2 regions of the Pseudoalteromonas sp. H103 genome follow, and region 2 is predicted to be linked to the other one. Evidence: riboswitches for the same ligand, from Rfam matches in the RefSeq annotation. Region 2 holds a riboswitch; the other holds the start of a gene.
The links. Region 2 has a riboswitch for lysine ahead of dapA (4-hydroxy-tetrahydrodipicolinate synthase). Riboswitches for the same ligand answer to the same signal wherever they lie in the genome.
Positions count from the first base shown of each region.

Region 1: it holds a riboswitch for lysine, as region 2 does, so the genes downstream of both, lysC (lysine-sensitive aspartokinase 3) here and dapA (4-hydroxy-tetrahydrodipicolinate synthase) in region 2, are expected to answer to the same signal.

Region 1 covers NZ_LOFG01000015.1:195,368-200,419, forward strand. Annotated here, with positions in the region: gene nhaD (sodium:proton antiporter NhaD) at 1-809, shown strand, start outside; lysine riboswitch at 908-1,080, shown strand; gene lysC (lysine-sensitive aspartokinase 3) at 1,156-2,547, shown strand; gene ATS74_RS10805 (4'-phosphopantetheinyl transferase family protein) at 2,536-3,300, opposite strand; gene ATS74_RS10810 (sodium-dependent transporter) at 3,440-4,762, shown strand; gene ATS74_RS10815 (2-hydroxyacid dehydrogenase) at 4,859-5,052, opposite strand, start outside.
Region 2 covers NZ_LOFG01000016.1:67,093-72,144, forward strand. Annotated here, with positions in the region: gene ATS74_RS12545 (2,3,4,5-tetrahydropyridine-2,6-dicarboxylate N-succinyltransferase) at 1-425, opposite strand, end outside; gene dapA (4-hydroxy-tetrahydrodipicolinate synthase) at 441-1,325, opposite strand; lysine riboswitch at 1,454-1,650, opposite strand; gene ATS74_RS12555 (DNA-3-methyladenine glycosylase I) at 1,845-2,549, shown strand; gene ATS74_RS12560 (protein adenylyltransferase SelO) at 2,552-3,961, shown strand; gene ATS74_RS12565 (OmpA family protein) at 4,382-5,052, shown strand, end outside.

The sequences.
Region 1 (5,052 bases), on a different contig from region 2:
ACGCCACACTTATTGTGTTTGGGGTTAACTCTGGCGGTGTATCGCTAATAACCGGTGATGTAACCACCTTAATGATATTTTTGGACGGCAAGGTTTCTATTGCAAACTTATTACTGCTTATAGCGCCTGCGTTTATAAGTGTAATGCTATTAGCGCTTTTACTCTCTATTGGTATGAAAGGGCAAATAGAGTTTGTAGGCTCGCAAAAAAAACGTATAGAAAAAACCGACATTACCATCGCCATCATTTTTTTATCAACCGTGGTAAGTACGTTAACACTTAGCGTAATTTATAGCGTACCGCCGCTATTAACGTTTTTATTTGGCTTATCGGTAATGTTTTTAGTGGCGCAATTTTTAATGCGCAAAAAAGATATAAACAAAGACATCATCGATTTTGTACGCGACATAGAATACGACACGCTACTGTTTTTTGTGGGTGTACTTTTACTTGTTGGCGCATTAAAAGAAATTGGTATTTTAAGTAAATTTACCGATTTATATACAGTAATGGCACCTGAATACGCTAACTATTTAATGGGAATACTCTCGGCAGGGGTTGATAACGTACCGCTTACTGCTGCGCTATTAAAAGCAGATATAGTAATGAGTCAGCAACATTGGTTGTCGTTTACCTATGCAACAGGTGTAGGTGGGTCAATGCTTATAATTGGTTCGGCAGCGGGTATTATTGCCATGAGCAAACTTAAAGCACTTACTTTTACTAGCTACTTTAAATTATCGCTGCAATTATTAATTTGTTATACCGTAGGTTATGCAGGCGCTTACTTTATGGGTGGTTTTGTTTAATATTTACTATAAATGCTTGACACCTAGACGTCTAAACGATAACTTTCAAAGCCCCGCTAATTAGCGGGGCTTTGTTTTATTAGCCAATGGTTAATAAAGCATTCAGAAGAGGTGCGATACTTAGGTATTTAATGGTAGGTGACGAACGCCAATAACCATTAAAGAGGGAAGTACTCGCCGAGAAAAACAATGGTACGTCGCTATTGTTTTTCGGTTTATGGGGCTGAATCCTCAAAACTGTCACCAATATAGGTGGAGAGCTTCTGGCAGCGGACTTATCTTCAAGCATTCCTTTGCCAAGTTCTTCTTGTTTTATTGCGGTTTGGATACCGCGAAAGGAGACTAAATGACTACCCAATCAGCGCCACAAACAGTGCCTAAAACAGAGTTAAGCGCAAAATCAGATTACATCGTTGCCAAATTTGGCGGAACCAGTGTTGCAAACTTTGAAGCGATGAGTCGCTGCAGCGAAATTATTGTTGCAGATAAAAGCGTACGTATTGTAGCTGTGAGCGCCAGTGCCGGCGTAACTAACCACTTAGTTGCACTGTGTAAATCAAGTATTACCCCAGAGCATCGCCAAGAACACATAGACGGCGTGCTAGCCATTCAGCACGCTATTTTAGATGAATTATCGCTTGATGCCGATTTAGCCGTAGGCTTTAACGAAACATTAAAAGCATTTCAAACACTAGCGATTGAAACACTAACAACTGATCAGCAGCACGATGAGCTACTTAGCTTTGGTGAGCGTTTATCGTCGTACTTATTTGCGCAAGTGCTACGTTTAAAAGGCTTAAATGCCGACCGTTTTGATGTACGAAAAGTACTTAAAACCGACAGCCAGTTTGGTAAAGCAACACCTAATGTTAAAGCCACAGCGCAAGCGGCTAAAGAAGTATTAATTCCGTTGTTAGATGAGCAGGTAATTGTGACTCAAGGTTTTGTTGGCAGCGACGAATTTGGCCAAACAACCACGCTTGGCCGTGGTGGTTCAGATTACAGCGCTGCATTACTTGCTGAGGCGATTAACGCTAAAAGCGTACATATTTGGACCGACGTAGTGGGTATTTTTAGCACAGACCCTCGTTTGTGTGCAAAAGCAACACCTATAGCCCGTTTAAGCTTTGACGAAGCCGCAGAAATGGCTACCTTTGGCGCAAAAGTATTGCACCCAGCCACTATTTTACCAGCCAGCCGTAGCCACATTAATGTGTTTGTAGGTTCAAGCCGTGAGCCAGAGCGCGGTGGTACGTGGATTGAGCGCGAAAAATCTCAGCATCCAGGTATACGCGCCGTAACGCAACGTAAAAACCAAATTTTGCTCACACTTAAAAGCCCTGAAATGCTATTGGCAAGTGGCTTTTTAGCCCGTGTGTTTACCATTTTAAGTGAGTTTAATATATCGGTAGATTTAGTTACTACCTCTGAAATAAGCGTAGCTATTACGCTCGATAACGCGCCTAATGCCTCGCGCCCAGAGCTTGAGCAAGCGTGTTTAGATAAGCTTGCTGAATTTTGTCATGTATCGGTTGAAAACAACTTAACGCTAGTGGCGCTTATAGGTTCAGAAATACAGCTTCGTCAGCACGAAATGAACCTAATGAATGTACTAAAAGAGTTTAATATTCGTTTAATTTGCCACGGTGCAAGTAAGCACAACCTTTGCTTTTTAGTAGAGCAGGGCGAGTCAGATACCGTGGTACAGGCTATACATAGCCGCCTACTAGAGGCATAAAAAGCTAAAGTCTGTTATTAAAAAGCATCGCCAGTCGATGCTTTTTTTATGCGCTACAGTTACATCAAATTGGGTGTGTTTGCTATTACTTTCAACGGTAACACAGTTACTTGATGCACTCAGTGTTGCCATATTTAACTCATTAAACACGTTCGGGCTAAGCAATTTAGCAATAGGGCGGCTGGTGGCTTTAGCAAGCGATTCTTTTATTGTCCAAATTCTAAAAAAGGTATTAGCTTGGGTTTGCGTATTACTTGGCTTGGTAATTAGTGCTATTTCGTCTGCGTGATAAAAATGCTTAGCGAGCTTTTCAAATGGGCGCTTTAAGCTTATTTTTTCAATATCAAAACCAAACTCAGTTTTAGCTAAGTTAAGGGCTACGCCGACCAAACCGTGGGAGTGTGAAATACAGGTATTAATAACCTCGCCACTAACATGCAGTTGTAGTTTTGCGCTCGCCTCGTCAAATTGAGTGCTCATAACATTTAGCGGTGTGTTTGCGTATTGTGGCTTAGCTATTTTAACCAGCTGTTTTAGCAATATACGGGTAGCCAAGTATTCTTGTTTTGCTTGCGCTCGTTTACGGCGGTTTATAACGCTCAGCTCAAACGGGCTAAAGTAATCAGGTAAATTAAATTTACTTACATCTAGTTTTGTAGCATCAAATAATAAAATACTGTTATTAGCTAACGGTAAGTTTGTTAATTGAATAGGAGTAATACTTAAGGTGTTTTTAAAATAATGTGCGGTCATAAATGCTTAAAATGAGTGAGCCGCTGTAATTATGAGCGGTTAGCAGAGCTTATTTATACAACGAGCAATTTTATTACTCAGCTGGCATGAAATATGGTTTAATTCACAACTATCAAAATAATAACAGATTTGTAGATGTATGGCACAAGTGCGTGATGGCTTTCAAAGCCGATTTGGTTTTGTTTTAGCCGCTGCTGGCGCAGCAGTGGGTTTAGGTAATATTTGGGGTTTTCCTACACAAGCGGCCAACCATGGTGGCGGTGCATTTTTACTGGTTTACTTTATTGTCATTTTTTTATTGGCATTGCCGGCGCTTTATACCGAGCTTTACTTAGGTCACAAGGCACAAGCAAACCCAGTAAAAGCCCTTGGCGATACATGGCAAAATACTAATAAAAAAATAGGTGCTGCGGCAGGTTATATTGGCCTTGCGGGCGCTGTGGTTATGCTTAGCTTTTATTCTATTGTAGCTGGGTGGATGCTTTCATACGCCATTGAGCCCATAACCTCATTTTTTGGCTTTGATGCCGCAAGCGACTTTTTACACAGTGACTCGGTACTGCGTAATTTTGTATTTACGCCACTTATGCTTATTTTAACAGCCAGCATTATTTTAAAAGGGGTTAAGTCGGGTATTGAAACCTGGTCGCGCCGTTTAATGCCTTTGTTACTGGTTTTATTAATTGGCTTAATTGTTTATATAGCCAGCTTAGATGGCGCAAGCAAAGGTTTTGCCGCGTATTTAATACCTGATTTTAGCCAAGTGCTCGATCCAAATTTAATTATTGCAGCAATGGGACAGGCGTTCTTTTCGCTCTCGTTAGGTGTAGGTTGTATGATGATTTACGGATCGTACTTACAACCTGGTGCAAACCTTCCAAAACTAACCGCAAGCGTTGCACTACTCGATACAAGCGTGGCATTTTTAGCCGGTTTACTCATTGTGCCTGCAATTTATGTAGCGCAACATAATGGCGTTGAAGTGTTTAACGGCGGTAAATTAATTGGCGAAGGGCAGCTTATTTTTGCCATTTTACCAGAGCTATTTAACACGATGGGCGAAATTGGTTTATTAGTCGGCTTGTTGTTTTTTGTACTTATGTCAATTGCATCGGTTACATCAACTATATCAACCACTGAGATCCCGGTTGCCTTTTTAGTCGAAAACCATAATGTGAGCCGCACTAAAGCAACGTGGGCAGTCAGTTTAGTCGTACTTATATGTGCGAGCGCAATTATACTAAACTTTGATTGGTTATTTGGTTTGGTAATTATGCTGTTTACTCAATACCAATTACCGCTAATGGGGTTGTTTTACTTTATTACAGTAGGTTGGATGTGGCAGCGTGGGAATAAATTACATGAAGCAACAACAGGGATTCACTATTGGTTTGCTCAGTACATTCGTTTTGTGTGCCCAATATTAATGACCCTGGTATTTGCTAACGTAGCCTTTGGGTGATTATGGCTAAGCCATAGAGCTAGCATTAAAAATAGATTAATAAAGCGAAGTGAACTTATAAACTCACTTCGCTTTTTTGTATCTATTTTAAATAACTTATAAAACCTCATTAGTTAGAGGCTTACTTTCACAAACTTCCAGCGCGTTTTGTATAGTTGTATTAGCAATCTCGGTAAGTGCTTCTTGGGTAAAAAATCCCTGATGACCTGTTACTAATACATTTTTAAAACTGACTAAGCGCGAGAATATATCGTCTTGATTTATTTCATCGCTGTGGTTTTTAAAAAATA
Region 2 (5,052 bases):
TTTGCACCAATTGGCTCAAGTACACCGCCAAGTTGCACAGCTGCGCTCAAATGTACGTTTTTACCTACTTGTGCACACGAACCAACTAATGCGTGGCTATCAACCATCGTGCCTTCGTCGATGTATGCGCCAATGTTTACGTATGCTGGTGGCATAATAATAGTGCCTTTAGCTACGTATGCACCACGACGAACGCTTGAACCACCTGGTACCATACGCACGCCATCGTCAGTGCTAAATTCTTGCGGTGCAAGGTTGTGCTTATCAACAAACCCGCCTGCAAACTCGGTGTTAGTGCCATTTTTAAAGGCTTCTAAAATGCCTTGTTTTACTTCTACGTTAGCTTTCCATTGGCCGCTTTCGTTTTGTGATGCTGCGCGTACTGCGCCCGATTCTAAATTATTTAGTAGTTCTAACCAGCTCATTATAAAAACCTGTATTTAATGCCAAGATAAAATGGTGTCGTTTGCAGTGGTAATGCAATCGGTTTGCGTTAACTCAAGGTGTGTTAAAGGTGGGCGCAGCAACGGGCTACTTAAGCGGCCTTGTTGGTGCATTAACACTTTAACGGGAATAGGGTTTGCTACAGCAAAAAGGCTATTAATAGCGCGAGTCCACTGAGCAAATAAATTGGGGTGTTGGCCACTTAGGCTGCGCTTTACAAACTCGTGCGTTTGTATTGGCCACGCGTTTGCAGCAACCGATACTAAGCCTTTTGCACCTGCTTGGGCAAAGTAGGGCATAAGCGCATCGTCGCCACTGTATAGCGCTAAATTAGGCGCGGCTTGTCGGTATGCTTCAAATTGGGTGATGTTGCCACTGGCTTCTTTTAAAGCCCACAGTTTAGGGTGCGCTTTTAAGTTTTCAATGGTTTGCACCGGAATGCTTACACCGCTTCTACCTGGTACGTTGTACAACATACACGGGTACGCGCTTACGTTTAATAAGCTTTCGTACCAATGTGTTTGACCTACAGCCCCTGGTTTTGCATAAAGAGGCGAGCCTAATAAGTAGCTGTGAATAGGTAATTGGTTACAGTAGCTAACCCATTCTTGTTGTTGGGCCAAGTTACTACCACCAACAGCAACCATAAGCGGTACACTGGGTTTTAATTGACACACGTGCTCAACAATGCCTTGCTGCTCTTTAAGCGTAAGGGCTAAGCCTTCACCTGTGCTACCGAGCAGTAAAATGCCGTTGTGTGCCGCTTCTTGTTCGCTAACAAGTGTTGTCAGTGTGTCGTAGTCAACATTACCTTGTTGATCAAACGGCGTTACAAGCGCTGTCCACAGTGCGTAGTCGTCTAAATTGAAGTTGTGAATCATCTCTTACGAACCTATAAGGTGTTCGAGATATTAAGGAGGCTGTATGATGTGAGCCGCATTAACGTCGTTCGAACAGTATTCGAAGAGCGAATGGGCTTAAAATAATAGGGCGCACGGCCTTATTATTTAAGACCAGAAGCTCTCCACCAAACTAATAAGCTGTTTTAAAACAGCTATTGGTGACAGTCGCTAGGATTCAACCTAGTCGCCCGAAGTAATTGCTTCGCAAAAGCGTTTACCTCTCGGCGGTATTCCCCTCACATATGCTCACTGGAGTTTGCGCTCCTAACATACGCTACCTGAATAACGCACCTCTTCTAGCCCTTTGTATTTTGTTTAACCGCAAAAGGTTTAACAAAATACAATTTAAATAGGGTAATTGCGGCGATTAAAACATTTTAGCCATCTAGGTGTCAAGTTGCAGGATACAGATTAGTTCATCGAAAATGAGGGTGGTTACGTATTGGCTGCTTTTCTCGTAAACTAACCCTATGAGCAGTGATGAGGTATTTAATAAGTATGGAAAAATTTAGCGATATTTATAAGCGAGCAGTAGAGCGAAAAGGCTCTGAAAAAATGCTTAAGTTATTACTCGCAAAACCCTTATCTAAAAAAGCATTAAGCGCATTAAGTGACGACGACTGGCTTGAAGAGTTTACCCGTAAAGTATTTCAAAGCGGGTTTTACTGGTCGGTAATAAACAGTAAATGGCCAGGTTTTAGAGAGGTTTTTTGGCAGTTTAGTGTTGATAAATTACTTATGATGCCGCCCGATATGCTCGAGCAAAAAGCAACTGATGAGCGCATTATTCGTAATTATAAAAAGGTAAAAACAATTCCTGAAAATGCCTACATGATCCACGAAATAGCACAGCAACATGGCAGTTTTAGCAAGTTCGTAGCTAACTGGCCAAGCGATGACATTATTGGTTTATGGGCATATTTAAAAAAACACGGCGCCCGTTTGGGTGGAAATACTGGCCCGTATGCCTTAAGAGCGCTTGGTAAAGATACTTTTTTACTTTCGCGAGATGTAGAAAGTTACCTAAGAGCGCACAAAATTATCGATGGCGGCCTGCAAACTAAAAAATCACTCACTGCTGCACAGGCATTTTTTAACGAAATGCAAAAGCAAAGTGGTTTAAGCATGCAAGAGCTGAGTTTAATTGTGGCCTACGGTGTGGGCGACAATCGTGTAGGTGTAAGCCAACAAGCAGAGGATTAATGATGAAACTAGTGCCAAGATATACAGACATAGCAGATAACTTTGCAATAGAGGATCAACCTTCAAGCGTTGCTGCCCCGCAATTACTGCTGTGGAACGCATCTTTAGCTAAGCAGTTTAATATAGATATTGAGCCGCAGCTGCGTGCTAGTACGTTTGCAGGCAACGAATCACTGCAAATAAAGGCGGTAGCACTTGGTTATTCTGGGCACCAGTTTGGGCACTTTTCGCCGCGCTTGGGTGATGGGCGAGCACATTTACTCGGTGCTGTAAGCGACGATAAAAATCAGCTGTGGGATATTCAATTAAAAGGCTCAGGCGCTACGCCTTATTCTAGAGGAGGCGATGGCCGGTGTGCACTAGGTCCTGCTATTCGCGAATATATTATGAGCGAGGCAATGCATGGCTTAGGTATTAAAACCACGCGTTGTTTGGCTGTGGTTGGGACAGGCGAAGCCGTTTACCGTAATCCGCCGCAACCTGGCGCAGTTGTCACTCGCCTAGCAAGTAGTCATATTCGGGTTGGCTCGTTTCAATATTTAGCAACCCAAGGGGATACTGAGGGTCTTAAAAAGCTTGCCGATACAGCCATTGAGCGCCATTACCCTGAAATTAACATAACCGGGCCAGAGCGTTACTTAGCCTTTTTAGATGCAGTGATAAAAAACCAATTAGACTTAATAATTAGCTGGATGAGAATCGGGTTTATTCATGGTGTTATGAATACCGACAACACGCTAGTAAGCGGTGAAACCATAGATTATGGCCCATGCGCGATGATGAATGTGTTTGATTTTGATACCGTATTTAGCTCTATTGATAAGCAAGGGCGTTATGCATTTGGTAATCAACCAAACATAGCGAGCTGGAACTGCGCTCGTTTAGCCGAGAGCTTAATACCACTTATTAATGACGATGACGAGCAAGCTGTAAACTTAATGACGCCCATAATCAGCCAGTTCTCAATGCTATTTAACGATAGATACAATCAAATGTGGGCACAAAAACTAGGTTTAGCTGGCCAAAGTGAAAATGATGTTGAACTAGTAAGTAAGTTATTACTCTTATTTCAAGAGCATAAGCTTGATTACACCAACACCTTTGATGCCCTTACTGAGTCATTAAAAGGTGAATCTGTAATACCTGAGCCATTAACGCAATGGGCACAGCTTTGGAAAAGTCGAACAGATAACAGTTCTTATGAAATTATGCGGGCTGCTAATCCTCGAGTGATCCCTCGTAATCATATTATTGAAACAATTTTAGATGAATATACAAACATGGGGACTAGTGAATTACTAAAACCGTTTATGGAAGTGCTTAGTGATCCATACTTTACTTGCAAAAACATAGCTCAGTATCAGGAAGTGCCTAAAGAGGACAAAGGTTACCGCACATTTTGCGGTACTTAAGTGCTGGGTTAACTCATAAGTTCATGATTATAAATGGCCATATTTACTTATATACGGCTATATTTGGCTTTAAATAGGGTTCATTGATTGAGCAAAGTATATTCAAGTGGTAATATCCGCGACCGTAAAGCCAAGTAATTTTTTGCGTATATACAGTGCATATAGTTGAATTTACCTTGTATTAGCTTACAAGTAAGCGATTTATAATAAAACCACTATATTTATTGTTTGCAGGTTAGGTAAAGCGTTTAATCTCACCTACAATAAATGGTTGGATGTCGTCATAGACCATTGAAAAAATTTATAAACTTTATTTTTCGTTAAGTATCGATTAACAAAAGCTCAGGTAGTCTGTAAAAAACTGGTTGAGCTAGAATTGATTAGCTACAATTTATTGGTTGTTAAAATGGGAAGAAAACAATGAAATTAAAATCACTTACAATTGCAATCGCGTTGGCTGCAACTAGCGCATCTACTTTCGCTGCTGATAAAGAAGAAGGCTTCTACATTGGCGCATTTGGCGATTACTACGACGCATCTTGGAAAAACATGCGTGACCAAGCTGGCCTAGACGTAAATGAGTCTACAGGCTGGGGTGTTGAAGCTGGTTACCGTTTCAGCGATTACTGGAGCGCACGCTTAGAATACGCAGACATGGATTTTAACGCTTTTGACAAAGTAGCTGGCAATCGCAATAATATTGACGGCGAGCGTTATGGTATTGATGCACTATACCACTTAGATGGTGGTCCATTTTACGGATTATTTGGTATTAAAGAAATTGATGTTGTAGATGACAACACATTCTTAAATGCTGGTGTTGGTTACCAACACTTTATTACAGATGGTTTATTTGTTAATGCAGAAACAGCTGTATACCAAGGCCTTGACCGTGGTTACACAGATGTTGGTGCAAAAATAGGTATTAACTACTTATTTGGTCAAAATGCAGCGCCAGCTGAGCCGGTTCAACCAGCTCCAGAGCCTGAAGTTGTTGAAGTAGCAGTAGTTCCTGCTGATAGCGATAATGACAACATTTTAGATGCTGATGACCAATGTCCAAATACACCTATGGAAGATGCTGTAGATGG